DNA from 3 places in the Cellvibrio fibrivorans genome. Region 2 is predicted to be linked to each of the others. Evidence: predicted binding sites of a transcription regulator. Region 2 holds the regulator's gene; each other region holds the start of a gene.

Region 1 (10,418 bases), on a different contig from region 2:
GCGAGGAGCATGTTGGAGGTGGGGCAGTGGCAGACGCCGACGTAGGCGTGGCCCAAGCGTGCAATTTCTTCTTCATTAAAATGAATGCCGTGGGCAAGCCAGACGCGGTTGTTTAACCAGCCTACATCATCCAGATAATCCACCGGGCGCATACCAAATTGTTTCAGGCAGAAATTATTTTCATCTTCGGTTTCACCTAGATGGGTGTGCAGCAACACATCTTTTTGTTGCGCGAGCACAGCGGTTGCACGCATTAAATCTGGCGTTACAGAAAAAGGTGAGCAAGGAGCGAGGGCGATTTTGCAAAAGGAATCTTCGCTGGTGTCGTGATAGCTATTAATTAAACGCTCGCTTTCGCTGAGGATTTTTTCATCGCTCTCCACCACCGAATCCGGTGGCAAACCCCCTTTGGATTGGCCGAGGCTCATGGAGCCGCGTGTTAAGGTTACGCGGTTGCCGATGGTTTTGGCGGCGGCAACTTGCGCATCAATCGCGTGCGGCATAATGCTGCTGAATACATAGTGATGATCGGCGGCTGTGGTACAACCTGACAGCAATAATTCGCTTAACGCTAATTGCGTAGATGCAAAAATTGCCTCGTCATTTAAATTTGACCAGACCGGATAGAGCGCTTGTAGCCAGGGAAATAATTCTTTGTTGAGTGCGCCGGGCAGTGCGCGGGTGAGCGTTTGGTAAAAGTGGTGATGGCAATTAATCAGACCCGGCAAAACCACATGGTCAGAGGCATCGAAACTGTAATCGTAAACGCTATCGGGTGATTTCCCTGCGGCAACCAATTCAATAATGTTATTGCCTTGAATCACCAAGCCATTGCTGGCGTCTTGTGAATTACCTGTCCAACAGGCGCGCGGATGTTTAATCCAGATGGCAGCACTGTGTGTGCTGCCGTAAGCAGAAGATGTCATTGGGGTTTACTACTGGTTGCAGTGAAAAATTAGGCGGCAGGTGGTTCTGTCGCGGGTGGTTTGAGGCCGCAGCCTTTTAAAATCATATGGCTTAAAAAATCGGAAATATCTTTGATCATATCCGGCTCATATTCTGCCCGGTTCATCACCGTGAGAATTTTCACATCGAAATCCGCGTAGTGTTGCGTCGATGACCAGATTAAAAAAATCAAATGCATAGGATCGACCTTGTCCATGCGCCCGAGTTCAATCCACTGCTCGATTATCTGCACCTTGCGGCGTACGAACTGGCGCATCTCGGTGCGGATATAACCTTTCAAATGTGGCGCGCCCTGAATCATTTCCATCGCATAAAGTTTTGATGCGCGTGGATGGGTATAAGACAGCTCGACTTTTTTGCGAATAAAACGATCCAATACTTCAGCGGGATCATCATCTACCGTGATTTCACCGAGCAGGTCGTTCCACAAATTAATAATGTTATCGAGCACCGCGACGTACAAATTCGTTTTACTTTTAAAGTAATAATGCACATTGGCTTTGGGGATGCCCGCGCGGTCGGCGATGTTCTGGATACTCGCGCCGCGAAAGCCATTGTGTACAAATTCTTCCTCTGCCGCGTTAATAATATTGGTGAGATTGCGATCGCGGATTTTGCCCGGTTTGTATTTTCCGGTGGGCGTTTCAGTGGGATTAAAATCCAGCGATGTTTCTGCCTTTTTAGTCACCATAGTTTTTACCGTCGCACTCTTACTGGTAGGGATGGCTTTGCCGGTCGTTGTCTTTTTGTTGCTGGGTGCCGCTACTGCATTGTTTGCGCTTGGTGTTTTTACCGCTGTGGTCTTGGTTGCCATTGTTATTGTTTCTCGCGTTAAAGTGCGGCTGTGTGCGACTAACTAATTAAGCTTATTAATAGCTAGGTCGATACAGCCGCGTCGTTAGTGTTACTGCGGAATTTTCCCTTCAATACCTTTTACATACCAATTTTGCTGATGCAATTCTTCATCGCTCAGGGATTTCCCTTCTGCGACTTTCAGCGTGCCTGCCTGATCATAAATAGGGCCTTGATAGACAGCGCGTTTGCCCGCGATCATTTCCATTTTATACGCATCTACTTTGGCGACAACCTCTTTCGGCACTACCGGATTCATCGGCGAGAGTGCGACTACATTTTCTTTCAAGCCATGCCAAATTGCCTCTGGCTTCCAGGTGCCATCCAATACCGCTTTGATTTTTGCGCTGTAAATACTCTCCCAGTGTTGGGTAGATGAGGTCAAATGGGTTTTGGGGCCATAAGCGCTCATATCGGAATTGAATCCAACCGAGTAAATGCCTTTGGCTTCTGCAGCTTGAATGGTGGCCGCAGAGTCAGTGTGCATGGTGAGTACATCGGCACCTTGCAATATCAAACTTTCCGCCGCTTCGCGCTCTTTGGCTGGGTCGTGCCAGGTGTTGACCCAGACCACTTTCATTTTGACATTCGGATTCACCGCTTGCGCGCCGAGCATAAAGGAGTTGATGCCGCGAATCACTTCGGGAATCGGAAATGCGCCTACGTAACCGATCACTTCTTTTTTACTCATAGCGCCAGCGACCATACCGGCGAGGTAGCGGCCTTCGTAATCGCGCGCTTGATAATTACCGACGTTGGCGGCAGTTTTATAACCGGTGGCGTGTTCGAATTTTACTTTGGGAAACATTTTGGCCACTTTAATAGTGGGGTTCATGTAACCAAATGAGGTGGTGAAAATTAAATCGTAACCGCGTGAGGCCATATTGCGAATCACACGCTCGGCGTCTGCACCTTCGGCCACGCTTTCAACAAAAGTGGTTTCGATTTTATCGCCAAATTCTTTTTGCACAATTTTGCGCGCTTCATCGTGTTGGTAAGTCCAACCGGCATCGCCAATCGGGCTGACGTAAACAAAACCGACTTTTAACGGCGCAGCGAAGACGCTGGCGCTAAGAGTGAGCAGCGAGGCTGCACCCAGCAACCGGAGAAATGTTTTTCGTGTTAACAGGGTCATGATGGTTCCTCTTGTGATGTTTTGGTTTTTTTAAAAATTTAGCTGTTACAAATTTATTTGAGTGGATGCCAATTTATTTCAACGGATGATAGGGTTGCCCGAGCGAGCGCGGCGCAAATAAGCCCTGATTTTTTTGGCGATACATCATCATCACCAACACAATAATCGTGATTACATAGGGCAACATGGCGAGCAGGTTGGGCGAAATTTCATAACCGTAACCCTGCAATAACAAATGCAGGATACTCGCAAAACCAAATAGCCAGGCGCCGAATAAAATGCGCTCGGTGCGCCAGCTGGCAAATACCACTAACGCCAGTGCAATCCAACCGCGCCCGGCCGCAATCCCCTCTGACCACATGGGCGTGTAAGCGAGAGATAAATAAGCACCCGCTAATCCCGCCATGGCTCCACCAAACATGACTGCGCAGTAGCGCACCACCATTACTTTGTAGCCCAGTGCGTGGGCAACTTCTGGGTTCTCGCCGACGGCGCGGATAATTAATCCCAAACGTGTGTAACGCATCACCACAAATACAGCGGCAAATAAAATAAACGAGAGATACACCAATAAATCCTGCGCAAATAATGCCTGGCCGATAAGTGGGATATCGCTTAAAAACGGAATCGCAATTGGCGCAAAACCAGTAACGGTTTGGCCTACATAAGCGGCGCCAAGAAAAGCGCTTAAGCCTGTGCCGAAAATGGTGAGTGCAAGGCCGGTGGCGACTTGATTGGAAATTAAAGTGAGTGCGATAAACGCAAAAATTAATGAGACAAAAATACCTGCTGCAACGGCAGCGAGCACTCCCAAACCCAAACTACCACCCGCATAAGCGGCGATAAATCCGCAGGCGGCACCCACTAAAATCATGCCCTCTTGCCCGAGGTTTAATACGCCTGAACGCTCCGACATCATCGCGCCCAGCGCCACTAACAGCAGCGGCGTGCCGGTGCGCACCATTGCGAAGAGAATATTTTCGATCAAACCTATATCCATAAAATCTTACCTGTGTTCTTAATTTTATTGCGAGTTATTGAGTGATAGCTGAAGGTTTAACGCTGCGCGAATTCGGTACCACGCGATAGCTAATCAACAAGTCACAGGCAAGCAGATAGAACAGCAACATGCCCTGGAATAATCCGGTGATGGATTTTGGTAAACCCTGATCGATTTGCGCCATCTCGCCGCCGAGATAAGTCAGCCCTAGTAAACAACTGGCGAGCAAAATGCCGAGCGGATGCATGCGCCCCATAAACACCACAATAATGGCGGCGTAACCATAACCAAGTGAAAGCGTGGGGATCAGTTGCCCTACCGGACCATTGGTTTCAGAAATCGCTGCTACCCCGGCCATGGCGCCACTGAAACACAGCAGCAACCAGATTAATTTTTTGCTATTAAATCCCGCAAAGCGCGCAGCGTTGTGGTTCTCGCCCATCACACGCAATTGAAAGCCGAGTAGCGTGCGCGTGAGCACCACCCAAATCACCACCAACATAAACAGCGCAATAAAAATGGCGATGCTCACGCGATAATCCTCAAATAACACCGGTAATAATGTCTGGCTCGCAAACAGTGCTGACTCGGGAAAATTAAGCCCGTCTGGATCTTTCAGAGGGCCATGCACTGCCCAGAGCAATAAATTTACCGCTATATAATTGAGCATAATCGTGGTGAGAATTTCATTGGCGTTGAATCGTGTCAGTAGAAGCGCCGCAATTGCCGCCCAAGCCATACCGGCGAGTGCACCGCTGGCGATAATCACCGGCAGTACCCAAAAGCCTTCGCTCTCCGCCAGTTGTAATGTCACCGCTCCACCAATTAATGCACCAAAAACAAATTGGCCTTCAGCGCCGATATTCCAGATTTTTGCTTTAAAGCAGAGTGTTAAACCAATTGCACAGAGCAACAGCGGTGTGACTTTTACCGCAAGCTCAGAAAGACCATAGAGGTCGCTGATCGGTGCAATAAAAAACGTGTAGAGGCTGCCGAGCGGTGGGCGGCCGAGCAATGCAAATAATAAGGCGCCGGAAATTAGCGTTAATAAGAGCGCGAGCAGCGGCGACAAATACACCATCAGCTGCGAATCGTGCAGGCGTTTTTCAATGCGCATGGGCCACCTCCGCCGCAGCAGTGTCTGTAGAGATGCCTGTAGATAGAGTGCCAAAATTCCCGGTCATCCACTGGCCGAGTTGCGCGAGTGGGACAGCAGATTTTGGTGCGAGCGGTGATAAGCGCCCGCCGCACAATGCGCCGAGTCGATCAGCCAATAAATAGAGTTCGTCGAGGTCTTCGCTGATCACCAAAATCGCGGCGCCTTTGTCGCGCAATTTAATCAACTCCTGGTGGATTAAATTCGCAGCGCCTACATCAACGCCCCAGGTAGGATGAAAACACACCAACACGTTTGGATTCTGCAAAATCTCGCGGCCGATAATAAATTTTTGCAAGTTACCACCGGAGAGACTTTTGGCGCTGGCCTCGGCGCCTGTTGCTTTGACTTTGTAAGTTGAGATGATCTCGGCAGCGCGCGCTTTTATTGCGGGCCAATTCAGCCAGCCGAATTTTCCGGTTTGGTTGATATAACTGGTTAACAAATTATTTTCGGTCAGACTCATATTGCCGAGAGCGCCGCGCCCGATACGGTCAGCGGGGACAACGCCTAGCCCCATATTGCGCCGCTCCTGCACACTGGTATTGCCAATATCTTTTCCGTGAAAAATTAAACTGCCGCTATCGCTGCCCAGCTCGCCATTAATTAAATCCACCAATTCATCTTGCCCGTTACCGGCAACCCCAGCGAGGCCGAGAATTTCGCCCGCATGTAATTGCAATTCAATATCCTGCAAGTGAATAGCAAAGGCATCGCGCGGTTTTACTTCAATCTTATCGAGTGCGAGCAGGCATTCACCGGCGTTGCCAGCGGGCATGGTGTCTTGTAATTCCAATTCATCGCCGAGCATCAAGCGCGCCATTTCGCCAGGGCTGGTTTCGCGGGGAATACAGGTGCCCGTCACCTTGCCGCCGCGCAGTATGGTGGCCTTGTCGCAGAGTGCATTTACTTCGTGCAATTTGTGCGAGATAAATAAAATGCTGCACCCTTTGTGCGCGAGTTTTTTTAATACCTCGATCAGCTGCGCTACCTCGGGGGGAGTGAGTACGGCGGTGGGCTCATCGAGAATTAAAAGTTGGATGTCTTGCAACAGGCAGCGAATAATTTCTACGCGCTGCTGTTCACCGACCGACAGGCTGTGTACGAGGCGGTCAGGATTTATCGCGAGGCCGTATTCATCGCCCACCGCAAGAATGCGTGCGCGCAGTAAATCGAGCGTGCCGTATTCTGCAGGCGTTAAATAGAGCGCGATATTTTCGGTCACTGTTAATGTTTCAAATAACGAGAAGTGCTGGAACACCATGCCCATGCCGAGTTGGCGAGCGTGAGCCGGGCCGGTGATGTTGACCTCGCGATCATTCCAGGTCATTTGCCCGGAATCGGGTTTTACTACACCGTAGATCATTTTCATCAGCGTACTTTTACCCGCGCCGTTTTCCCCCAGCAGCGCATGAATTTCCCCTGGCGCCACTTGCAGGCTCACCGCGTCATTCGCGATGCAGCCCGGATAGGCTTTGGTGAGGGAAAGCAATTCAAGGCGCATGGCCTTTTTTTCAGACATAAACCAACTCGCTCATAAACCTGACTATCTGGACAAAAAGATAGACTGGTTTGAGCAAATTGCATGCCAGCGCCTGCGAAATACCTGCCTCTGTAAAAAACTCATAAAAAATTGTCTATCTGGCCAGACTTTTGCTTTGGGTGATAAAGCGAGGATGGAGAGAAAGCGGTTTGGCTGAAATCGGCTATAACCATTTAAAGGTTCTTCGCCCTGAATCATGGGTCGATCTGTTGGAGGAAAGTCTGTGCGGTTTGTGGTGAACAATGTTCCAGTTGAGTTGGCGGAGGCAGCGGCAGATCTGACGCTGTTGCAGTACCTGCGTAGCCAGCAGCATCTGATGGGCACCAAAGAGGGTTGCGCCTCGGGTGATTGCGGCGCCTGCACTGTGTTGGTTGGCCGCAAAGGCGTGGATGTTATGGCTTACAGCACAGTCAACGCCTGTATTTGCCCGCTCGGCAGTCTGCAGGATTGCCATATTGTGACGGTAGAAGGTTTGGCGGCAGCGCCGCAAGAAATGCATCCTGTGCAGACGGCGATGGTGGAATGCCACGGTTCCCAGTGCGGTTTTTGTACGGCCGGTTTTGTTGTGTCGCTCGCGGGACTGCAATTGGCGGGCGGCGCGGATTTGGCCGAGGCTGATATTGCGGTGCAACGTGCAGCGGTGATTGATGCAATCTCGGGCAATTTGTGTCGCTGTACGGGTTATCGCCCGATTATCGATGCCGGCCTGTCCGCCCTTAAAAAACCTGCCCAAGTGGCCAGTTTTGTGCAAAATTGGGTGCCATATGCACCTTTAGCGGGCATAGATGGCGAGCCTGCGCGCGCTTACGGCAGAAACTTGTCCGATGGCGTCAGCGATTATTGGCAGCCACATACCGAAGCGGCACTACAGCATTTGCTGGTTGAATATCCGCAGGCGCGCCTTGTTGCCGGTGGAACCGATTTGATGCTGGAAGTTACCCAGCAATACAAGTCACTTCCGCAACTGATTGACCTTAATCGCATCGACAGCCTCTGCGCAATCCACATCAGTGACGATGAGGTTGTATTAGGTGCAGCGGCAAATTACAGCACTATCGAAAAAGCGCTAGCGAATCTCTCGCCGGAATTTGTTGCATTGCTCGCACGTTTGGGCTCGCGCCAAATTCGCAATCGCGGAACGCTAGGAGGCAATATTTGTAATGCCTCGCCGATTGCCGATGCTCCGCCGTATCTATTGGTGATGGATGCCGAGCTGGAAATAGTTGATAGCAGTGGTAATGCTCGTCGTGAATTGCTGACGAATTTTTATCGCGACTACAAAAAAACAACGCTGGGCGTTGGTGAATATCTCGCGCGTATTCGCATTGCACGTGCGCAACTCGCACAGCCACTCAAATTATTCAAAATCACCAAACGCTATGAAGACGATATTTCGGCAGTGATGGGGGCATTCTGTTGGGGTGGACAAACGTCTAACGAATTTAAAATTGCCTTTGGTGGAATGGCCGCGATTCCCAAGCGTGCCAGCATGACCGAACAATTTTTATCTAATACGGAATGGTGTGTGGCGGGTGATGTCGATGAAGAGATTCTTGCGCAAGCCTGTGATTTGTTGCACAGCGAATTTTCGCCCTTGAGCGATGTGCGCGCCAGCGCTGCTTACCGCATGGCCATGGCCTGCAATCTGCTCAAAAAAGCCTGTTATGAATTTGCGGCTGAAGCCTCGGGCAAAGCGCTTGAAACGAGGTTGTTTAGCCATGCGTAGAATCGTTGTTAATGCCGAATTATCGCCCGCTACTCATACGGGCAGTGCCGCCGGTGGAGTAGGCCATTCCATCGCGCATGAATCCGCACACAAACATGTGCAAGGTACGGCGGAGTATGTGGATGATTTACCGCTTATGCCCGGCACTTTATTTGTCGCCACCGGCCAATCCAGTAAACCCCATGCGCGTATTCGTGCGCTGGATTTGTCTGCGGTTAAATCCGCTCCCGGTGTTATTGATGTCATTGTGCAAGGCGATATTCCCGGCAAAGTGGATGTCGCACCTGTGTATGCGGGTGACCCCTTGCTTGCCGGTGATGTGGTGGAATTTATTGGGCAACCGATTTTTGCGGTGGCTGCGACCAGTTTTGTGGAAGCGCAACGCGCCGCACTCCTGGCAAAGATTGATTATGAAGAGTTGCCAGCGCAATTAACGGTGGAAGATTCACTCGCCGCACAAAGTTTTGTTTTGCCGCAGCACCAATTGCTGCTTGGCGACCCGGAGGCGAATATCGAATCCGCACCACATCAACTAAGCGGTGAGATTTATGTGCGTGGGCAGGAACATTTTTATCTGGAAGGACAAATCAGCGAAGCGAGACTGACGGAAGATGGCGGCATTCATGTTATCAGCTCATCGCAACATCCCACGGAACTGCAAAAATTAGTCGCTGAAGTATTGGCGATTCCATTTCATTTGGTGGTCGCTGAAGTTCGCCGAATGGGCGGGGGATTTGGTGGCAAAGAAAGTCAGGCCGCACCGCTCGCATGTATCGCCGCATTATTTGCACAGCGCAATCGCCGCCCGGTGCGCTACCGCATGCCGCGCCGCGATGACATGATCCAAACTGGCAAGCGTCACGATTTTTTAAATCGCTGGAAAGCAGGTTTCGACAGCGACGGAAAATTACTCGGTGTGGATATGTTGCTTGCGGGCAAGTGCGGGTTCTCACCGGATTTGTCGGAAGGCATTGTCGATCGCGCCATGTTCCATGCAGACAACGCCTACTTTTTAAATAACGCGCGCATTCTCGGCCTGCGCTGCAAAACTCACACAGTGTCCAATACCGCCTTTCGCGGTTTTGGTGGCCCAAAAGGGATGATGGCGATTGAAACCCTGCTAGAGGATATAGCGCGCGCACTTGGCAAAGACCCGCTTGATGTACGCAAAGCTAACCTCTATCAACCGGGTACGGATGAAACGCCTTATGGACAAAAAATCGAGCAACATGTATTGCCAGAATTAATTGAGCGCTTGGAAAAAAGTTCTGATTATCGCGCGCGCCGCGTCGCCATCACCGAATTTAATAACACCCATCGCACGCTTAAAAAAGGTATTGCCTTAACGCCGGTAAAATTTGGTATTTCCTTTACTGCCAAGCATCTCAACCAAGCTGGTGCACTTCTGCAAATTTATACCGACGGCAGTTTGCTGATTAACCACGGCGGTACCGAAATGGGGCAGGGGCTCTACACCAAAATCCAGCAAATTGTTGCCAGTGCATTTGGAGTGAGCGTGCATCGCGTCATGGTGTCATCGACACGTACGGATAAAGTGCCCAATACTTCACCCACGGCGGCGTCATCCGGTACTGATTTAAATGGGATGGCCGCCAAAGATGCCTGCGATAAAATCAAAGCCGATTTAATAGTGTTTGCGTGCGAGCATTTTAAAATCACGGCGGAACAAATCCAATTTAACAATGATGTGGTTGTGCTCGGTGAACAGGAGTTGGCTTTTCCTGCGTTTATCAAACTTGCTTACCTCAATCGCGTTGCGCTGTCGGCAACGGGGCACTATCGCACGCCCAAAATTTTCTATGATCGCGCTACCGCTAAAGGTCAGCCGTTTTTATATTTCGCCAATGGTGCAGCTGTGTCTGAAGTGACGCTCGATTGTTTGACGGGTGAATATAAAGTTGAACGTGTGGATATTTTGCATGACGTTGGTAAATCATTAAATCCTGCCATTGATATAGGCCAGATTGAAGGTGGTTTTATCCAGGGTATGGGTTGGCTGACCACAGAAGAATTATTGTG
Region 2 (10,418 bases):
GGTATTATCTAAAAAACGGAATTACCGCATGAACCCTGAATTGCGCGAACGCGCCGCCCGCATCAAACTCTTATTACTGGATGTGGACGGCGTACTGACCGATGGTCGCCTTTACTTTGGCAACAACGGCGAAGAATTTAAATCCTTTAGCACACTTGATGGTCAGGGCATTAAAACCCTGCAAAAGTCCGGGGTAAAAGTGGGGATCATCACCGGTCGCACCAGCAATCTGGTCGCCCGACGCGCGAGCGATTTGGGTATCAATATCCTGGTACAGGGGCGCGAGGATAAATGGGAGGCATTGCAGGAGATACTGCAGGAGCATCCAGTCGCATTGGATGAAATCGCTTTCATGGGCGATGACTGGCCAGATCTGGGTGTAATGACCCGCGTCGGCCTCGCATTTACCGTCGCCAATGCCCATGTCAGCGTCGCGGCACGTGCCCACTGGCAGAGTCGCGAGCGCGGCGGCGAAGGCGCGGTGCGTGCCGCGTGCGATTTGTTAATGCAAGCCCAAGGGACGTTTGATGCAGCCTTGGCGCCCTATCTCGCGAACAACGGTGAAGACTAGACGATGAACCTGTTGCAGCGCGCTTACCGAATTCACCAGTATGTGCCAGCACCATGGCTAATCGCCTTCGCGCTGGTGATTTGTTTTTTTGCTTTTTCATTGCGCCAGAAAGCAGAACTGGTGGGCTACGAATATGACGCCAGTGGCTTTCCCCAAACTTATATGAAAGCCGTGGAAACTCGCGAATTCGATGCCCAAGGCAAATTGCACTACCAATTATCAACACCGCAAGTCACCCATTACCAGGCAAATCCCGATGGCCCTTCGAATGCGGATTACACCCTGATCGAGCGCCCGGATATGGCGTTTTACGATGCCGAAGCTAATGCTCCCTGGCTGGTCAGTGCCAGCACTGGTCGCAGTGAAGCAAATGGCCAGTTGATCCGCCTGCTCGACAATGTCCTGATTCAGCAACAGACCCCTTCGCAGGGGCTGATCCAAATCACCACCAGTGAGCTACAGGTGCGCGCCAGTGAACAATTCGCGGAAACTGACAAAGCTGTTAATATGCGCAGCGCTAAAGGCCAGATAGACGCAATAGGTATGGATGCTGACCTGGCGCAGAGTCGGCTTCAGTTAAAGTCCCAGGTTAAGGCTGTTTATGATCCCCGTTAAATTCCGTTTTGCCCTCGCTCCATTTGCGCTAGCGATTGCTGCTGTTTTTGTCAGTTATAGCAACACTGCCCTGGCTTTGCCCGGCGACAAAAATGAAACTATTCGCGGTTCGGCGGATAATCTGACCGTCGACCAGAAAAACGGCGTCGCCACCTATACTGGTTCAGTGAAAATCCAGCAGGGCTCACTGGTGATTTCGGCAGACTCTATCGTGATCCACACCAATCCCGACAGCAGTGTTGAAAAAATGATCGCCACCGGCAACCCGGCGCGCTTCCAACAGCAACCGGAAAAGGATCAAGGTGTAGTCACCGCCGCTGCCAAACAAATTACTTATACCCCCAGCAATGAGCATCTTGTGTTGATTGAAGATGCATCGGTCGAGCAAAACGGTGCGGTCATGAGTGGCCCGCATATCGATTACGACTTAGTAAAAGAAGTGATGAAAGCGGCGGGCAGTAATGGTGCATCGGGCAGCGATGGCCAGCGGATCGAAATCGTGATCCCACCCAAGGCGGGCAAAACTGAAACCAGTAACGACCAGCCCGCTGCCGCATCCAGTGCAGCCCAATCCTCATCAACTGAAGCAACCCCTTAACTCATATGCCCAGCCTGCACGCACGCCATCTCGCAAAAAGTTACAAAAAACGTAAAGTCGTTATCGACGTCTCGATTACTGTGGAGAGCGGCCATATCGTCGGCCTGCTCGGCCCCAATGGCGCCGGTAAAACCACCTGCTTTTATATGATTGCCGGCCTGGTGCCCGCCGATAATGGCAATGTATTAATTGACGACCGCGATATTACCCAACTGCCCATCCACGGCCGAGCTCGCGCCGGCATCGGTTACTTGCCACAAGAAGCCTCGATTTTCCGCAAGCTGACCGTCGCCGATAACATCATGGCAATCCTCGAAACCCGCAAGGATCTGGATCGCACCCAGCGCCAGGAAAAGCTCGAATCATTGCTTAATGAATTTCACATCACCCACATCCGCGACAGCCTGGGGATGGCACTTTCAGGGGGCGAACGCCGCCGGGTAGAAATCGCTCGTGCGCTAGCGACCGACCCCAAATTTATTTTGCTCGATGAACCTTTTGCCGGAGTTGACCCCATCTCGGTCAACGATATCAAAGAAATTGTGCGCCATCTTAAGGACCGCGGTATTGGCGTGCTGATTACTGACCACAACGTGCGCGAGACACTGGATATATGTGAGACCGCCTATATTGTAAGCGAAGGCCACATTATTGCCGAGGGCGATGCCGAAACCGTACTCAGCAACAGCAAGGTGCGTGAAGTCTATTTAGGCGAGCATTTCCGTCTGTAAAGGTGGCTAAACCCGTCACCACCAGTGTTACCAACCGCCCGTCAGCAACACCTTCGGCAACACACAAACAACTTGACAAGTAACATTCTTTGATCATTAGGCATAAAGCTTGCTTAAGCTTATTGCTTGCGCGCCAAACCCTGACTAAACTCCACCTATCTGATGTTTTCCATCCTGCGTTATAAGGGTTTGTCGTTCACACAATGAAGCAATCTCTCCAGCTCAAACTCGGTCAGCAGCTGACCATGACTCCGCAACTGCAGCAGGCAATCCGCCTACTGCAACTATCGACATTAGACCTGCAGCAAGAAATCCAGGAAGCGCTTGAATCCAATCCTATGTTGGAAGTGGAGGAAAGCTTCGACAGCCCCAGTAGCACCAATGATTACGAAGGCAGTGAGCTGGATAAAGCGGATTACACTCGCCAGTTAGAGATCGCTGCTGAAGCCGGTACTGACCACGGCACTGACTTTACCGCGAGCGAAAATTTCTCCTCCAGCAGCGCCGACAACTACAGCGAAACCAATAGCTATACCGAAGGCGGTGAAAGCTTCGGTGAAGGTGAGAATTTTGGTGAAAGTGAGAGTTTTGGCGATAGTGATGTGTACGGTGAGGGCGACGGATTTAGTGCGGACGCCGGCGAATGGAGCGATTCCATCCCCAGTGACCTCCCCGTCGACACGAGCTGGGATGATGTTTACCAATCATCATCCAGCAGCAGCTCAAGCAATTACGACAACGAAGACAATGATTTTGAAAGTCGCCGCGCCGCAACTGATTCGCTCTACGACCATCTGATGTGGCAGTTAAACCTGACGCCCATGTCGGATCGCGACCGCGTACTGGCGATGGCAATTATCGATGCGGTGGAACCGAGCGGCATGCTGTCCATCACCATCGAAGAAATTTTTGAAGGTATGCGCAGCGATTTTGAAGAGCTGGAACTCGACGAAGTTGAAGCGGTGCAACACCGCTTGCAACAGTTCGATCCTTGCGGCGTATGCAGTCAAAATCTATCTGAGTGCCTGTTGGTGCAATTGCAACAATTTGATCCGAAAACACCGTTTTTAGACTCGGCAAAATTAATTGCCAAACAATATTTGCCGGTGCTCGGCAGCCGCGATTATCGCCAGCTGATGCGCCGCACCAAATTGAAAGAAGCTGAATTAAGCCAGGCAGTGGCATTAATTCAAAGTTTGAATCCGCGCCCAGGCGATATGATCGCCAATGGCGATACCGAATATGTAGTACCTGATGTATTCGTTGAAAAACGCGATGGCCGCTGGATAGTGGAACTCAATCCGGATATTGCGCCGCGCTTGCGCATTAATTCCGACTACGCCTCTATGGTGAAACGCGCCGACTCCAGCACCGACAACACCTTCCTCAAAGATAATTTGCAGGAGGCGCGCTGGTTCTTAAAAAGTTTGCAAAGCCGCAATGAAACCCTGTTAAAAGTGGCGAGTTGTATTGTGGAAAAACAGCGCGGCTTTTTGGATTATGGTCCTGAAGCGATGAAGCCATTGGTGCTGCACGATATTGCTGAAATTGTTGAGATGCACGAATCGACTATTTCACGTGTCACCACCCAAAAATACATGCACACACCACAGGGTATTTTCGAGCTGAAATACTTTTTCTCCAGCCATGTCAGCACCGACAGTGGTGGCGAATGTTCATCAACTGCAATTCGCGCGATTATCAAAAAATTGGTAAGTGCCGAGAATCCGAAAAAACCGCTCAGCGATAGCAAGATTACCGACCTGCTCGCCGAGCAGGGGATTCAAGTGGCACGCCGTACTATTGCCAAATACCGCGAATCACTCAATATTCCGCCGTCGAATGAACGCAAAACTATTTAGCTATTTAGTTGTATTAGTAGTACCAATAAAGTTCGGATCAAAAAATCACTGATGTAATGCGAGGTTGTGCCAGTCGCAACCGTTTTGTTTCTAGCGAGAGGAAGTATCTATGCAAATAAATATCAGCGGTCGTCATGTAGAAGTTACCGATTCCATGAAAGAGTATGTAACCAGTAAAATTGAGCGCTTAACGCACCACCATGACCGCATCACCAGCACCAACGTTATCCTCTCGGTAGATAAACTTATCCAAAAAGCAGAAGCCACTATCCATGTCAGTGGCAAAGATGTATTCGCTGAAGCTACTCATGAAGATCTGTATGCCGCGATTGATGCACTGGCTGATAAACTTGACCGCCAATTGATTAAACACAAAGAGAAGATGCGCAGCCATCGCTGAGTGCGCGATAGCTCGCCATCGTTAACTGAACCTACGCCGCCATCGCCACCTTGCGATGTCTGCATTATTTATTGAGAGATGCCCAGCATCACCTTGTCATGCAAATTCAATCCCTGATCAGCCCCAGCCGCACCCTCTGCGGCGTCGAAGGGGGCAGCAAGAAACGCGCACTGGAGTTGCTCGCCAACACCATTGCGCAGGATATCCCCGATATTGATGCCGATGAATTGTTCCGCCGCCTGATTGGCCGCGAGCGCCTCGGCTCCACTGGTATTGGCCACGGAATTGCAATCCCCCACTGCCGTATTGAACACTGTAAAGGCACTGTGGGTGCACTGATTACCCTGACCGATCCAATCGACTTCGATGCAATAGATTCGCAACCGGTCGATATTCTGTTCGCGATGCTGGTGCCGGAAGATGCCCACAGCGAACACTTGCAAACCTTGGCAGCACTGGCTGGCGCACTGAACAACGCCGAATACCGCCAGCGCCTGCGCGCCTCCAAAACTAATGAAGCGCTCTATGATGCAGCGCTAACAACCTCGTAAACAGGATTTATATGCATCTGGTGATCGTCAGTGGCTTGTCTGGTTCGGGTAAGAGTACGGCACTCCATGTCCTTGAGGATGTGGGGTTCAACTGTATCGACAACTTGCCCGTCAGCCTGCTACCTGCGTTGGTTGCCCAGATCCAGATCCACAAAGATGACCAACACCGCTTTGCCATTGGTATCGATGTGCGCAATGCCTGGCAAGATCTGGCTATCTTCCCGCAGATGATCAGCACCCTCAAAGAAGCGCATCTGCCCTTCCAGACCCTGTTCCTCGATTCTCAACCACCGGTATTGATCCAGCGATTCAGTGAAACCCGCCGCAAGCATCCGCTGTCAGATAAACATACTAGCCTGGAAGAGGCGATCAGCGCTGAGCAGCAGCTTCTGGAGCCCATCCGCGATTGTGCTGACCAGATTATCGATACCAGCCACCTGAATCTGCATGAGTTGCGCGATCTGGTGAAAGAGCGGGTCGTGGGCCGCAGTGAATCGACCATGGCTATTTTGTTTGAATCCTTTGGCTTCAAACACGGTGTACCCGTGAATGCCGATTTGGTATTTGATGCGCGCTGCCTGCCCAATCCACACTGGAAGCCCAATCTGCGTCCGCAAACCGGCAAGGATCAGGAAGTGATTGAGTTTCTGGAAGAGCAAATGACGGTGAGGGAGATGTACGAAGATATCGAGCATTACCTGACCCGATGGCTGCCCCGCTATCAGGCCAACAACCGCAGCTATATCACTATTGCAATCGGTTGTACTGGCGGCCAACACCGCTCAGTCTACTTGTCGGAGCGGCTGCAAAAACATTTCGACCACAGTTTTAGCGATGTTCAAGTTCGCCATCGCGACATTAACAAACACAAAAAACCCTAGATCATGCAGACCGAAACGCTCGATATCATCAACAAGCGCGGCCTACATGCGCGCGCCGCCGCCAAGCTGGCGACCCTTGCCAACCAATTTCAGGCCAAGGTACTCGCACGCGTGGGCGAAGGTAACTGGGCCGATGCCAAGAGTGTTATGTCGTTGATGCTGCTAGCCGCTAGCCAGGGCACTGCTCTGGAAGTCAGCGTAGAGGGCGATGATGCTGATGCCGCGCTCTGTGCTATCCGCGCACTGATTGCCGACCGCTTTGAAGAAGGCGAATAAATAGCCTATTGTTAAACCAAAGCCAGCGACAAAGGTTGTTGTTCCCGGGCAACTACTCTAAGCTGCGCGCCCTTTTATTGATTCTTTCTCCGACATTACAGCCATGGTTTACAACTACGACGACATCAACCCCGATGACTACATCCTTAGCAAATCGCAGGTCAAACGCGATATGCATGCGTTGCAAGCGCTGGGGGAAAGCCTGATCGACATGAACGAAAAGCAACTTGCCAGCATTCCGCTGAGCGACACTATGCTGGATGCGATTTACATCGCGCGCAAATTACCCCCCAAAGAAGCCCGCCGCCGCCAGGTGCAATATATTGGCCGCCTGATGCGCGAAGGCAACCACGAGGAAATCAAAGCAGCAGTGGACAAACTGCAAAACCGCAGCGATCAATATGTGCATCGCCAACACCAGGTAGAGCGCTATCGCGACCTGCTAATTGAAGGCGACAAACAAATTTTCCAAACACTGGTCACCTCTTGCCCCGGAATTGATGTGCAGCACTTACGCCAGTTGATCCGCACCGCGCAAAAAGAGCGCGACGAGAACAAGCCGCCTGCGAGTGCACGCAAACTCTTTGCGTTTATCCGCGAGCAGCTGGAAGCGCAGGATTAACGGGTTGCGCGCAAAAACAAACTACCAAAAACAAGGGCGCCGAATGGGCGCCCTTATTGTTTCTTACCAGATTCGTCCTGCATCTCATTGATCGGAGGCGGCTTTTCCACCTCCTTTTTATTGACGCTATCGCGCAAGCTTTTCTCGCTCTCAAACAGCCGGTTAAACTTCATTTTGGGTTCATCCCAGCTACCTTTGATGGTGTAACTGACACTTGTGGCCTGATCGACCTGCTTTTTAAACAGTTTGCTGACGATGTAAATACCCGCCGCCGCTGGCAGCCCGGTCGCCAATGCCGCATAAAAGGTCATATTCCCGGCGACGGGTAAGGTTGCCACTAAACGGGTATTAATTGTTTCGTTGCGCAGGTCAATACTGCCCGCCATTTGCATACCGCTCGAAGGGGTACGTACCACTAGCGGCTCCTCAAAAACCAAAACCCCTTGGTTGAACCGCACCTTGCCTTTAACGGTATCGTAAGCAAGGCCGCTTTTATAGAGATCAGAAAAATCAAAACGCAAACGTCGCGCCAAGGTGTCAAAGTTGAGGATCGACATCAACCTCAGCAGACCATCGCCAGCACTGGCATCTCGCTTGAAGCTACCCTGCTCAATGTCGATACTCATTTCACCCCCAAGGTTGACCAGTTTGAAATCCTGCGGCGAGCCCGGCCAAAAAAGATCGGCACGGTAGTACGCCCGGCGGCTTTCCAAGGTATCGGGTTTATTCCAGGCACGTAGTACTTCCGCCATGTCGCCCGTCTCCAGGCTGCCAATAAAGCGGGTTTGAACGCCAACTGGTGTGTTTTGCCATATCAATTTGGCGCCACCTGTTGCCTTATCTGCACCGCTGACAGTTACACCGCGGATACTGCCACGAATGTTGTCTATCACTACCCCTTTGTCATCAGGGCGCAGTTGGAGCGACCAATTGCCATAGTTATTGCCGTCCATTAGCAGCGCCTTAACAGTGATATTGGCCAGCGGGAGTTTGCGCGGATCTATTACTTTTTCCGGTACCGCATCCGTGATTACCAACTCAGCTGCGGCTGGATCGATAGATTGCGATTCGGTAGTTTGCGGATCAGCCAAGCCAAGCGCAGCACGGCTCAACGACAAGCGGTCTAGATCGACTTGCAAGGGCGTAAACTGGCTATTTGGTACTAACAGCCGACCGGCAACCACCGCATTATCCAATTGCAACTGCCAACCGGAGCGCACAGGTATGGCTATCACATTGAGGTTTTCCAGAGTTGTCGAGCCCAGCTCGTATTGCCCCAGCATCACTTCAGCGCGAAAGGGCAGCCCAGCGACCAAGCCGACTGGTTGCTCAAGCAATTCAGGTGCATCAGGCTGCAGTGATGACAAGGCTCGCGCAACAGCTGGGGCGAGCCGCTCGCTGTAAGTTTTGTAGCGGGATTGCACCGCTTTCAAGGTATCCAGATCAATACCCGGCAAAAAACCGGAAACTAAAAATTGAGGCTGGTCGCTAAATTTTGCAGCACTGGCAAGGGCGATATTGGCGTTCACCAAACTGTTATTACGCACCCGGTCGGTACGCAGCAGCGCCTGGATATCATTGTTGTAGCGCACATCAATTTGCGCTTGGCTCTCTTGCAACCAGAGCTTGAATTCAAATGGCCGTTCACCTTCCACAGGTTTGCCGTAGGGTGCAGGCAGATCGACGCTGACATTCGCCAGATTGCTGGTGATAGTGACTTGGGCAAAAGCGCTATCAGCAAATTCGGTCGGCGATTGCACAGCCTCAGCCATCTCTTCGGGGCTCAGTTCTACCAGATTCCTTATGCGCTGCGGGCGATGGTTTAATTCTACCAGCGCGGTGTAGGGCAAGTTGCCGCTCAGGAAGAGTACCTCCGGGCGCTTGCTCCAATAGGCGATTTTTTGGGCATCGACCACACCACCCAGCTCAATAAGGGTTTTGCTGTAGTGATCAAGTTTACGGGTGCTCAATCTGGCTTCAACCGGCTCATCAAAAAAGTGCGCCTTAAGCGTGTTACTACTGATCCCCTTGTCGCTGTTATAACTGATTTGTCCGGTCAAATCGTCCAGCGCCAGATTGAGGTTTTGCAATTCAAAACGCGGGACCTTGAGTGCTACATCAACTTGTTGGCGCGCACCTGCCGCCTTTTCCTCGCCAGTTCCGATGGGGATGGCGAGATCGAGCCGTGCCTGCATCTCGCCCTGCATAAACCAGGAATCCATACTGCTGCCCAGATACTGGCGCAACATGCCCTCGCGCAATACACGAATACCATCGCTGGCAGCACCAAAGATTTCCCCATCCACTTGCAACAGCGAGCCCTTACCTTGCGCGCGCGGATTAACGCGCACTTCCGCGTGTGTGACGCGGCTGGTATAAATCCCGGCGTCGATAACACTGGCAGAGACACGCGCATCGCTCACCAGTAAGCGGCCATTCATGTGGGTTAAAGCGGGCCAGCCGGGATGATAATTCAGCTCGGCATCCTCAATATCCAGATACAACTGGTAGGTGCGCGCCATAGAATTTTTGGTGTTTAGCGTACCGCGATAGACAAAGCCTGCCTCAGTCGCCACACCGGGATTCTGCTCACCAATACTCTGCGCTAGCCACTTGTGGAGCGATTGCGGCACTACCGCCGGGGTGTATTTTTGGTAAAGACTGGCATTGAGCTGCTGGGCACCAATCTGCAAATACAGGTCGATATCACCTGTGTTGCGCTTCCACGGCAGCCCCAGCCACATATAAGCGCGTGCCAGTTCATCGCCTTTGCGGAACTCCAACTGGCCACTGTTAACATAAATCTGGTTATTTTCCGGCTGCAGATGCCAAGCCACCTGCCCTTTGGCACGGTCGTACTCCATGGGTTCAGCATAAGTGGGCAAGTAGTGCATGGAGAAATGGCGCTGCGCGTCAATATCGACAAAACCACCTTTTTGCCCCACTTGCAGATAGCCGTCTACTCCGGCAAGTGCCGGTACACCCTGCCAAGCACTGGTAGCAACCTGGTCCAGGTTGGCGCGCAATTGCCAGTCTTTCGGTTGATCGAGAGGCAGGCTCATCTGCAAATTGCGCAGCTGGCCACTCGGCGCCAGAGTTTTTAATAAGCCCTGCAATTTGCCCTCGCCCATAACACCTGAATCGCCCAGCATATTGGTGAGGCGGGCCAGATCCAGTGTATCCATGCTAACTTGCAGGGGGCGTTTAAAACCGGACGAGGCAATCGCGAGGTTAACGTCGTTAATATTATGTGCTTTCATGGCGGCATTAACTTGCTGCAAACCCAAGCGCCATTCGCCGTTGGGTAGCCA
Region 3 (10,418 bases), on a different contig from region 2:
TATGCAAAGGCGGATGAGCGTTTAACACCTTCTTTAAATGCAAAAATAGATGCAATCATGCCCACTAAAATCATGAACCAATACGCTTGAGCAAGCTCTGATAAGTGCAATACAAATAGTGTGAAAGCGGGAAGGTCTGCGCCGAAACTACTAAAAGTTTCGGCAAATTGAGGTACAACTTTTACTAATAATATTCCAGTAACAATAATTGCAACAGCGACAACAGCAATAGGATATGTCATTGCTTTTTTTATTTTAGCTTTCAGTGCTTCCGTTTTTTCTTTATAAGTCGCGATGCGATCCAGCATGGTTTCCAGCGCACCTGACTGCTCTCCTGCATCGACAAGATTGCAAAAAAGATCATCGAAGTATTTGGGGTGTTCCCTTAGTGAGTTTGCAAAGCCTCCGCCAGCGGCAACACTATCGCGGATCTGTAATACAAGCTTGCGCAAATTAGGGTTCTCTAGCCCATCGGCAACAATGTCGAAGGCTTGGACCAGAGGCACACCTGCTTTCATCATAGTTGCCATTTGGCGAGAAAAAATAGCTATATCCGCAGGCTTGATTGCCTTGCCACTAGATCCGAATAAGGGCTTCGCCTTTTTCGACACGGATCGTGTAGTGATCCCTTGTTTAGCCAACAGGGTTTTTACAATAGTCGGGCTGCCACCGTTAATTTCGCCCTGAATCTTATTCCCTTTCTTATCTACACCTTTATACACATAGGTATTGGTTGTTGGGATTTGTTTTGCCTTTGCTACTGCGGCTTTCGATTTTGCTGCAGACGAGCTGGCTGATTTTGTTGTAGATGCTAATGCCATGGAATTAATCCTTGGTGACTCGGTTGGCCTCTTCGAGGCTGGTTAATCCCATTGCGGTCTTGCGCAATGCGGATACCCTAAGATTATTAAAGCCAGCTTCCTTAGCAGCACGCGCAATTTGAAGTGAATTGCCTCCTTCCATTATAAGGTTGGCAATCAGGGGGGTGATGCGAACCACTTCATATACCCCTACTCGTCCTTTATAACCACCATTGCATTTTTCACAGCCAACAGGGTGAAAGAGCTGGAATTCTGCGCGCGGAATGCCTATTTCGTCAAATCCCTCCTGAGTGAGAATGTCTGCCGGAATATCGGTTGCAGGCTTTTTACAAGCAGGGCACAAACGGCGCGCAAGTCTTTGGGCGATAATAAGGCTTACGCTGGTAGCTACGTTAAATGCAGGAACGCCCATGTTAAGCAGGCGAGTCAACGTCTCTGGTGCTGAGTTGGTGTGTAGGGTAGATAACACCAAGTGACCCGTTTGCGATGCTTTAATTGCAATCTCAGCTGTTTCCAAGTCGCGAATCTCACCGACCATGATGATATCCGGGTCTTGCCGCAAGAATGAGCGCAGCGCTTCTGCAAACGTAAGGCCCACGCGCGCATTCATTTGTACCTGGTTAACGCCCTCCAAGTTAATTTCCACAGGGTCTTCTGCCGTTGAAATATTTACCTCGGCGGTGTTAAGAATATTCAGGCCTGTGTAAAGCGATACGGTTTTACCGCTGCCCGTTGGCCCTGTAACCAGAATCATACCCTGCGATTGCGCCAGTGCATCCATGTAGAGTTTCTTCTGGTCATCTTCATATCCAAGAGCATCGATCCCCAGTTTCGCTGAGCTTGGGTCAAGGATACGCAGTACAATTTTTTCGCCAAACAGTGTTGGCAGAGTGTTTACACGGAAGTCGATTGCACGGGTTTTGGATACCTTTAATTTAATACGTCCATCTTGTGGTAAGCGCCGCTCGGAAATATCCATTTGCGACATTACTTTCAAGCGGGCTGCCATTCTATAGGCGAGATTCACCGGAGGGCGTGACATTTCATGCAGAACGCCATCAGTTCTAAAGCGGATGCGATAACTTTTCTCGTAGGGCTCGAAGTGAATATCGGAAGCTCCACCTTTTATTGCATCTAATAAAACTTTGTTGATGTACTTAACAATAGGAGCTTCGTCTGCCTCATTTGAGTCGTCTGCGGTAGGTGCTGTATCTATAGTCTGTACATTTAGATCATCAAGGTCATCATCCAAGCCGCCCAGTGCATCGCCCAGCGTTTCCTCCTGGGAGTTGAGGTATTTGTCGATTGCTATGCGTAATTTGTCTGCCTCTACCAGAACAGCTTCGGTGTTAATGCCGGTATTGAATTTAATTTCATCCAGAGCATGCAAGTCGGTTGGGTCGGTTACTGCCAGAAACAAGCGGTTGCCGCGTCTTGCTATGGGCAGTGTGTGGTGCTTGCGTATTAACTTGTCATCTACCAGTTTTTGAGGAAGCAAATCTTTGTTGAGGGCATCCAAGTCGAAGACAGGTGAACCGAACTCCTCGGATGCAACCCGAGCGAGCGTGCGGGCATCCAAGATTCCATTGCTTACCAGGTGCTGGGCAAACGGGATGTTTTCTTTTTTTGCCTGGTGGACTGACTTGCTCGCCAATTCGGCATCTATCAGCTTGTCAGCCACTAGCCTGCGGGCAAGACCATTTAGCATTGTAGGTGTTGGGCTATTCATTCGTTATTACCGCTGCTACCTATATTTGGATATTGGTTGGATAACTTTATATTACATCAGCCGATTAAGCTTAGTGGATTTAGTTTGTTATGCCCGATGGATTCGCGTTTGATGACTATTTTGTAGTTCATAAATTGAATGGAGTGACAAAAACTGTCACTTGTTGTCAAATCAGGTGAGCGGTGGTTGTTGAGTGTGAATATGGACGAGCAGTAAATGTTGTGCATGGCCAGCATTTACTGCTGTTTTTAAATTCTTCTGAATGTTGGTATGTGATTTGCTTTTAAACATGTGTTGTTTTACTTTCCGCCCCCCTAAAAAGTCTGGAGATTTGTGATGAAAAAAACTTTACAGAAAGGTTTTACTTTAATCGAATTGATGATCGTAGTAGCGATTATTGGTATTTTGGCTGCAGTAGCGCTTCCTGCTTATCAGGACTACACGATTCGCGCCAAAATTACGGAGGGTGTTGGTTTGGCGTCAGCACTGAAATCTGATATGTCCAGTATGTATGCATCAGATGGTATGCCTGGTGTTGCTGCATTTGCAGCGCAAGTAGCCGGTGCTGTGCCACAATCTAAATATGTAACTAGCATCGCTATTGCTCCTGCTACTGGTGTTGTAACCATAACCTATAACGGCGCAAACATTGGTAATGCTGTAGGTGCAGCTCCTACGTTGGTTTTTACTCCTTATTTAAATGCAGCAGGTGTAATCACCCAATTAGCTGCTGCTGCTGCTGGGGCTACTGGTTCTGTTGACTGGGCGTGCGCATCTACCACAAGTGTTCAGGCAACAAACCGCGGTTTAGCTGGTGCTGTTGCAGGTACTTTGAATCCAAGATTTGCTCCTGCAGAATGTAAGTAACTTAGTAAAATAATTTTCAAATTGTTTGATGCAAAGACCCTTATCGCGCTGCTGTGGTAAGGGTTTTTTCTTTTGTCACCTCCTGTAATTATGCCATTTATATGTTGGTTCTATGAAGCTGATTAATGTAACTGCACGCTCTAAACTAAAAGCTGCTGCGCTGCATTTTTTCATTACATCAGTTGTAGCGTTGTTAGTGTGGCAGCTAATTATATTTTGGTACCCTGGCGAGTTGATGCAAGTTCTAGATAGCTTGGTCGCCTATAAAATCATTATAGTGGTGGAGTTGATTTTAGGGCCATTAATGACCTTGGTGATATATTCCCCTGAGAAATCAATAAAAGAATTATGCTCTGATTATATTGTGATTGGTGTCATTCAATTGGGCGCTCTAGTGTATGGTGTATCTATAGTGGCCGCAGCCCGTCCAGCATTCTTGGTGTTGGCAAGGGATCGGGTCGAAATTATTAGGCCTCTAGATATAGGTGAATTTGAAGCTGGATGGCCTGAGGATTTACCGATGACTCCTTCTTTATTCGCTAGCACTCAATACCTGTGTGTTACCTTCCCTAATGATTCTGAAGGGAGGAAAAAAATTCTGCTTTCTGTTTTGGCAGGCAAAGATATTCATCGATTACCACAATACTATCGTCAATGTCTGGATGGGGAGTGGTTCAAGGATGCTAAGAAAATAGAGCTATTGGAAGATATTGTGAAGAAAAATGATTTAGATGTATCTATGCTCAAAAATGCCTTGGTTGAATTTAAAGATTGCGGTTGGTATCCGCTAGTTGCTCTTGTTGAAATAAAAACCGCTATCGTTTGTCCGGATGGGAATAATGTAAGAGCTTATCTTGACTTTGATCCCGGCTAAGTTTTCCATATTTATGGTCAAAGGTATTAGCAGATTTAGTTATGAAACCCTCATAGACAAATCCACCGCCCGGCAGTGCTTCGTCAATCCACCAATAGAAATATAATCCACCCCAGTCTCTGCTGTCGGAATTAATGTATGCTCATTAATATTTCCCGAAGCTTCCAGCTTTGCGCGCCCCGCATTAATCGCTACTGCTTTTTTCATATCATCAATACTGAAGTTATCCAGCATGATGATGTCCGCATTCGCTGCCAGTGCTTGATCTAACTCGGCAAAGTTTTCCACTTCGACTTCAACTGGTTTGCCTGGCGCAATAGCCCGTGCAGCAGCGACGGCCTTTTCAATTGCACCGCAGGCAGCGATGTGATTCTCTTTGATCAAGAATGCGTCATATAAACCAATACGATGATTATGGCAGCCGCCGCAGGCAACTGCATATTTTTGTGCGGTGCGCAGGCCAGGGATGGTTTTACGGGTATCGAGCAGTTTCACCCCGGTGTGGGCGACTTGATCCGAGTATTGTTTGCTGATGGTTGCGGTGCCGGAGAGAGTCTGCACAAAATTCAGTGCGGTGCGCTCCCCGGTGAGAAGGCTACGGGCGCTACCTTGCAAGGTAAATAACAGACTATTGGCTGCTGCGTTTTGGCCATCTTCTACATACCAAATGATCTGAACCCGCGGATCCAGTTGGCGAAATACCTCTTCAACCCAGGCTTTGCCGCAAAAAATACACTGTTCACGGGTGATTATGTTTGCTTTGGCGGTTTGCTCAGTGGGAATTAATTGGGCGGTGATATCGCCAGGGCCTATGTCTTCAGCAAGGGCTATTGCTACGCTTTTGGCGATATTTTCAGCTAGATTTGGTAGGTTTTTGCTGTATATAGGATTCATGTTGTATGTCGAATAATTGAACATTGTGAGGTTGAAAATCGGCAGTTTTGGCGCTGCACTCTTCGGCTAATTCCAAAATCTACTTAGAAAACCATAAGATGATGCGTTAGTTATAGCCTTTTGTGATATGGCTCTCGATCTTATCATTTGCCTACTTGATGTGTCTTTCCCTTAGTTATACTTCAACTACGCAAGTTTTTACTAATGGTAATCCGCCATGTCCGAACATATGAAATCCGACCCCAAAAAGGTTGTTCACTTAAATGTAGAGCGCAATTCCGCTGCTAATTCGCAAGTGGCACTTGCTCGTTTGCCTGCCGCTATGCACGCCCTGCGTGATAAGGCGCGGCAGCAGTTGCAATTATTTCTACGTGAATTGTTCGATAAAGTCGATGATGCCATGTTTGAATTGGCCGACAAAGCTAACAACAATCACGATCAAAATATCTTTTTTGACTCAATGCGCGAGGTGCGCATCCGTCGCCGTGCGATGGAGACTTCATTTTTCCGCAGCATTGATATCAGCTTTGCCCAATTACTTGATCCAAGTGCTTATCGCGATGAAAAGCCATCCGGTGAAAAATCGGTCTCGCTGGACGATTTGTCATTGGTCAAGAATGATGAGCTGGAAGAGATGGTTGCGGTTGATGGCATGGTCAACAAAGCCAATGAACAATTTGCTGAGCCTATCCAACATTTGACCCTGCGTATTGATCATCTGGTTCCCACCAAGGTTTATCAAAAGAATAACCCTCTGGGCGTTGATGTGATTTGCAATGCATTTACCGATGCAACTAAAGCGTTAAATGTCGATGTAAAAGCCAAGTTGGTATTGTTCAAGCTGTTCGACAATATTGTGATGACCAAGCTGGGCAAACTATTTGAAGTGCTCAACCAAACCTTGATTGATGCCAATATTTTGCCTTCATTGAAACAAGATGTGCGCGTCAAAAAGCCCTCAACTAGCCCAACTGCTGATCACTATGGCCAAGGCATCAGTGCGCAGTATGGTTTGGGTGTGCAAAAAGCGGGGGGCGAGACCGGCGGATTGGTGCAAAGTTATGACGACCAAACCAACCAGGTTTTGCATCAGCTGCGCGACCTGTTGGGAGCCAACCGCAGTGCGCCGCGCGTGCAATTACCCGGTGAAGAAATTACTACCCAGGACTTGATCAAGATCCTGTCGCTGGCTCAACAGCAAAATACAGTTAATGCTCCCGTTACCAGCGGAGCGCCAGCTAGCTTGCGCAATTTACTGAGTGATTTGCTGCGCAACGAAACCCACACTGCTGCCGCGATTAATCAAGTTGATGATGATGTCATCAATTTGGTAAGTATGATGTTCGAATTTATTTTGGATGACCGTAACCTGGCGGCACCAATGAAAGCCTTGATTGGTCGTTTACAAATTCCGATGGTCAAAGTGGCGATTGCCGATAAAACTTTCTTCAGCAAAGGTGGCCACCCCGCGCGTCGTTTGTTGAATGAAATGGCAATGGCCTGTCTGGGATGGCAGGAATCCAGCGAAGAAAATCAACGCAAAGACAGTCTCTTTAACAAAATGGAAGAAACTGTGCGTTCGATCCTGACTGATTTTGATACCGATATGAGTATCTTTGAGCGATTGCTGGTCGATTTTCGCTCGTTCCTTGATAAAGAAAAACGTCGTGCACAAATTCTTGAGCAGCGCACTATTGATGCGGAAGATGGCAAGGCCAAATCTGAACGCGCACGCGCGCAGGTTGATGCGGAATTAAATCGCATTTGTGCCGGTAAGGAGTTGCCTCTGGCGGTCACTAAGTTGCTGCGTGAGGCTTGGGCGAATGTGATGTTTATTACCTCACTCAAACAAGGTGTGGAGAGTGATGAGTGGCGCAACTGTTCTGCAACAGCACAGCAGCTCGTTTGGAGTGTTACAGCGGCGATGGATAAAGATAACCGCCAACGCTTATTAAAGCTGGTACCCGAGCTGTTGCAAAAATTGCGCACCGGTTTGGAAAGTATTTCGTTCAGTCCGTTTGAAACCACCAATTTGTTCAAGCAGCTTGAAAGTGTACATTTGGCGCGCTTACGTGGCGACGTAAAACCTCAGGTTGAGGCTGCGCCATCCGTATCCGCAGCAGATTTGGCAGCCAAGGCCAGTGAAATGGCGACGAAAAATGCCAACATGAAGGCGGCCATGGTGGAGGCGCAAATGCGTGCGCAACAAGCAGCGAATGCTGCGGCGCAAGCTAACAAGGTACAAAATGCAGCACCCGCGCCGGTTATTGAGAATGCAGCGGAAGTTGTCGAATCTGCGCATGAACCAATAGCCGAAACCGCAGACGTTAAACTAGCTGACCAAGCGATAATTGAGCCGGTTGCTGATACTGTAGCTGAAGTTGTTGCGGTGGCAGAAGTTGCAACGGCTGCAGAAGCAGAACAACAATTTGTGGTAGAAGAAACCATCAGCGAAAGCGTTCAGGCTGATCCGCAACATTTAGCCTTGGTCAATAATATTACCCAGGGCACCTGGTTTGAAATGCAAGGTGATGCAGGTGAGAAATACCGCTGCCGTTTGGCTGCCATTATTCGCTCGGTAGGAAAATATATTTTTGTAAACCGTTCAGGTATGAAAGTCGCAGAAGAAAGCCGTGAAAGTCTGGCGGTTGCACTGCAGACCAAGCGCCTGACAATTTTAGATGACGGTATGTTGTTTGACCGAGCACTTGAAGCAGTAATTGGGACGTTGCGTGAGCAGCGCACCTTAAGTTAGTTTTCTCCTCAGATGTTTAACCCGGCCTTGCGCCGGGTTTTTTTATTTGGGCTGCGAAAAATTATGTTGCTTCCAAAACCACCAATGTTTGTCCTGCCTGCACGCGTGCTCCATCTGCTTTTAACAGATGTGTTACTTTGCCCGCGCTACTTGCCGTTATATTGATTTCCATTTTCATGGATTCCAGAATCAATAGCACATCTCCTGCTTTCACTGTTTGCCCCACTTGTACCTGGGTTTGCCAGACACTGCCGGAGACCGAGCTGTCAACGCGGATTGCATCCTCTGGCAATTCTGCTTCTTCATTTTCGTCGACAATTTCTTCCTGTACATAATTGAATTGTCCGTTGGCGTGCCAGCGAGCCAATTCCTCTTCAAATGCCTGCTCGCGTTGCGCGGTAAATGCAGTGATGGAATCCAGATGGGCGGCAATAAATTCTTGGTATTCACTTAAACTGAAATGACTTTCTTCAATTTTGATGGGATAACGACCCTGTGGAAAATCGCGACGAATTTTTTGTAGTTCGTTTGCACTGACTTCATAAAAACGGATTTGGTCAAAGAAATTTAATAACCAGGGTTGTTTAAATTCCTTGGTTTGACGATAGCGATTCCACATTTGTAAGGTGCGCCCGACAAATTGGTAGCCACCGGGGCCTTCCATACCGTAAACACATAAATAAGAACCGCCAATCCCAACCGAGTTTTCTGCCGTCCAAGTGCGTGCAGGATTATATTTGGTGGTGACCAAACGATGGCGCGGGTCAATTGGAGTTGCAACAGGCGCACCCAAATACACATCGCCCAGACCCATCACTAGATAGGAGGCACTGAAGAGAATATTTTTTACCTCGGCGATAGAATCCAAACCATTAATGCGGCGAATAAATTCCAGATTGCTGGGGCACCAGGGTGCGTTGGAGCGCACTGACTGCATATATTTTTGGATCGCCAATTGACAGGCTTCGTCATCCCAGCTCAAAGGAATATGCACTATACGTGAAGGAACGCTTAGCTGTGCAAGTTGCAAAATTAATTCGCGTTCACCGCGTTCAAGATGTGCCAACAGATTTTCGAGTGATAATTGCTGACTGTCATAGTGTACTTGTAGCGAACGAATTCCCGGTGTCAGTTCGCGTAAACCATACAAGGCATTTTGTTGTAACCATTGCATAAGTGCGTGGGCACGAAAACGCAATTTAATATCCAGTTCCAGCGCGCCGTATTCGACCAATAAAAAATGGTCACCTGCAGCGCGGTACACAATATTTTCACCAAACTCGTCGGCGCCCAAGGTTTTTACAATGGGTGATGTTAAATCGCTTTTACTCCAAGTATGCGCAATGTTTTCCAGCGTTCGCAACGATTGGTTTTGTGTTTTTTCAATCGCTACTGCATCGTCAATCGATACGGGTAGGAAACGAATTTTATCGCCCGCTCGTACTTGCCCGAGTTTCCATAAATCGGCGCTGATAACGGTTGCCGGGCAAACAAAACCGCCGAGTGATGGACCGTCTGGCCCGAGAATCACGGGCATATCGCCAGTAAAATCCACGGTGCCGAAAGCGTAAGCATTATCGTGAATATTGGAGGGGTGCATTCCCGCTTCGCCGCCGGAGCTGCGTGCCCATTCCGGTTTTGGGCCAATCAAGCGAACACCGGTGCGACTTGAGTTGTAGTGCACTTCCCAGTCGGTGTTAAAAAATGTGCTTATGTCATTGGGGGTAAAAAAATCCGGCGCGCCGTGAGGGCCGTAGATAACACGCAATTGCCAGAGATTATTAATCTGCGGCTTTAATTTGTCGTTGATTGTTACAGGAGCAATTGTCGCATTGCAGTTGTTTGCATCTAGTGCGAGCACATCGCCGGCACGCAATGCGCGGCCATTGTGGCCGCCGAATTGGCCGAGTGTGAATGTAGATTTTGAATTTAAATAACCCGGGCATTGAATTCCGCCGGCAATTGCTAAGTAGGTGCGAGCGCCCTTATCGGTGATGCGCCCGAGTTGCAATTGTTGCCCTGCAGCTACTGAAATAATTTCATAAATCGCAATCGCATTGCCGTCGAGTTTTGCATCAATCGCTGCGCCGGTTAAAACTATTTTTGTTGCGCAGCCAAATTTTAATGTTGGACCTTGCAAGGTAATTTCCAGCCCCGCTGCTGTTTCATCGTTGTTGAGCAGGCGATTGCCCAAACGGAATGAGTAGCTATCAAAGGGGCCGGAAGTAGGTACGCCTACATGCCAATAACCTGAGCGACCCGGATAATCCTGAATTGTGGTTTGGGTTCCACCTTGAATAACATCGATGCGCGCAGGTTGGTACACGAATGTATTTAAATAGCGTGTGGTCATTCGCCCCTCTAGCAAGGTTGGATCTTGCAAGAGTGCGCGCAAATAACCGATATTGGTTTCGATACCGTAGAGATAGGTGTTCGTCAAAGCGTTGGATAAGTTTTTCAGTGCTTGTTCGCGATCAG

Evidence for each region. The regulator sigma-54, encoded in region 2, starts transcription at its own class of promoters, with help from an activator protein. The targets are predictions, from matches to a motif close to TGGCACANNNNTTGCNNT.
Region 1: the regulator sigma-54 is predicted to act here: its motif matches at 6,752-6,769, upstream of xdhA (xanthine dehydrogenase small subunit).
Region 3: the regulator sigma-54 is predicted to act here: its motif matches at 2,817-2,834, upstream of J2X05_RS18330 (pilin).

The regions. Positions count from the first base shown of each region.
Region 1 covers NZ_JAVDVX010000004.1:347,571-357,988, reverse strand. The annotation lists gene J2X05_RS12855 (8-oxoguanine deaminase) at 1-926, opposite strand, end outside; gene J2X05_RS12850 (TetR/AcrR family transcriptional regulator) at 956-1,780, opposite strand; gene J2X05_RS12845 (BMP family ABC transporter substrate-binding protein) at 1,871-2,953, opposite strand; gene J2X05_RS12840 (ABC transporter permease) at 3,027-3,953, opposite strand; gene J2X05_RS12835 (ABC transporter permease) at 3,988-5,070, opposite strand; gene J2X05_RS12830 (ABC transporter ATP-binding protein) at 5,060-6,631, opposite strand; gene xdhA (xanthine dehydrogenase small subunit) at 6,876-8,378, shown strand; gene xdhB (xanthine dehydrogenase molybdopterin binding subunit) at 8,371-10,418, shown strand, end outside.
Region 2 covers NZ_JAVDVX010000008.1:34,046-44,463, reverse strand. The annotation lists gene J2X05_RS18810 (KpsF/GutQ family sugar-phosphate isomerase) at 1-12, shown strand, start outside; gene J2X05_RS18805 (KdsC family phosphatase) at 29-571, shown strand; gene lptC (LPS export ABC transporter periplasmic protein LptC) at 575-1,186, shown strand; gene lptA (lipopolysaccharide transport periplasmic protein LptA) at 1,173-1,784, shown strand; gene lptB (LPS export ABC transporter ATP-binding protein) at 1,790-2,515, shown strand; gene J2X05_RS18785 (RNA polymerase factor sigma-54) at 2,719-4,377, shown strand; gene hpf (ribosome hibernation-promoting factor, HPF/YfiA family) at 4,487-4,777, shown strand; gene ptsN (PTS IIA-like nitrogen regulatory protein PtsN) at 4,876-5,328, shown strand; gene rapZ (RNase adapter RapZ) at 5,340-6,209, shown strand; gene J2X05_RS18765 (HPr family phosphocarrier protein) at 6,213-6,485, shown strand; gene yjgA (ribosome biogenesis factor YjgA) at 6,589-7,107, shown strand; gene J2X05_RS18755 (YhdP family phospholipid transporter) at 7,161-10,418, opposite strand, start outside.
Region 3 covers NZ_JAVDVX010000007.1:270,792-281,209, reverse strand. The annotation lists gene J2X05_RS18340 (type II secretion system F family protein) at 1-821, opposite strand, end outside; gene pilB (type IV-A pilus assembly ATPase PilB) at 826-2,550, opposite strand; gene J2X05_RS18330 (pilin) at 2,887-3,417, shown strand; gene J2X05_RS18325 (hypothetical protein) at 3,530-4,291, shown strand; gene nadC (carboxylating nicotinate-nucleotide diphosphorylase) at 4,331-5,185, opposite strand; gene J2X05_RS18315 (DUF1631 domain-containing protein) at 5,403-7,940, shown strand; gene uca (urea carboxylase) at 8,002-10,418, opposite strand, start outside.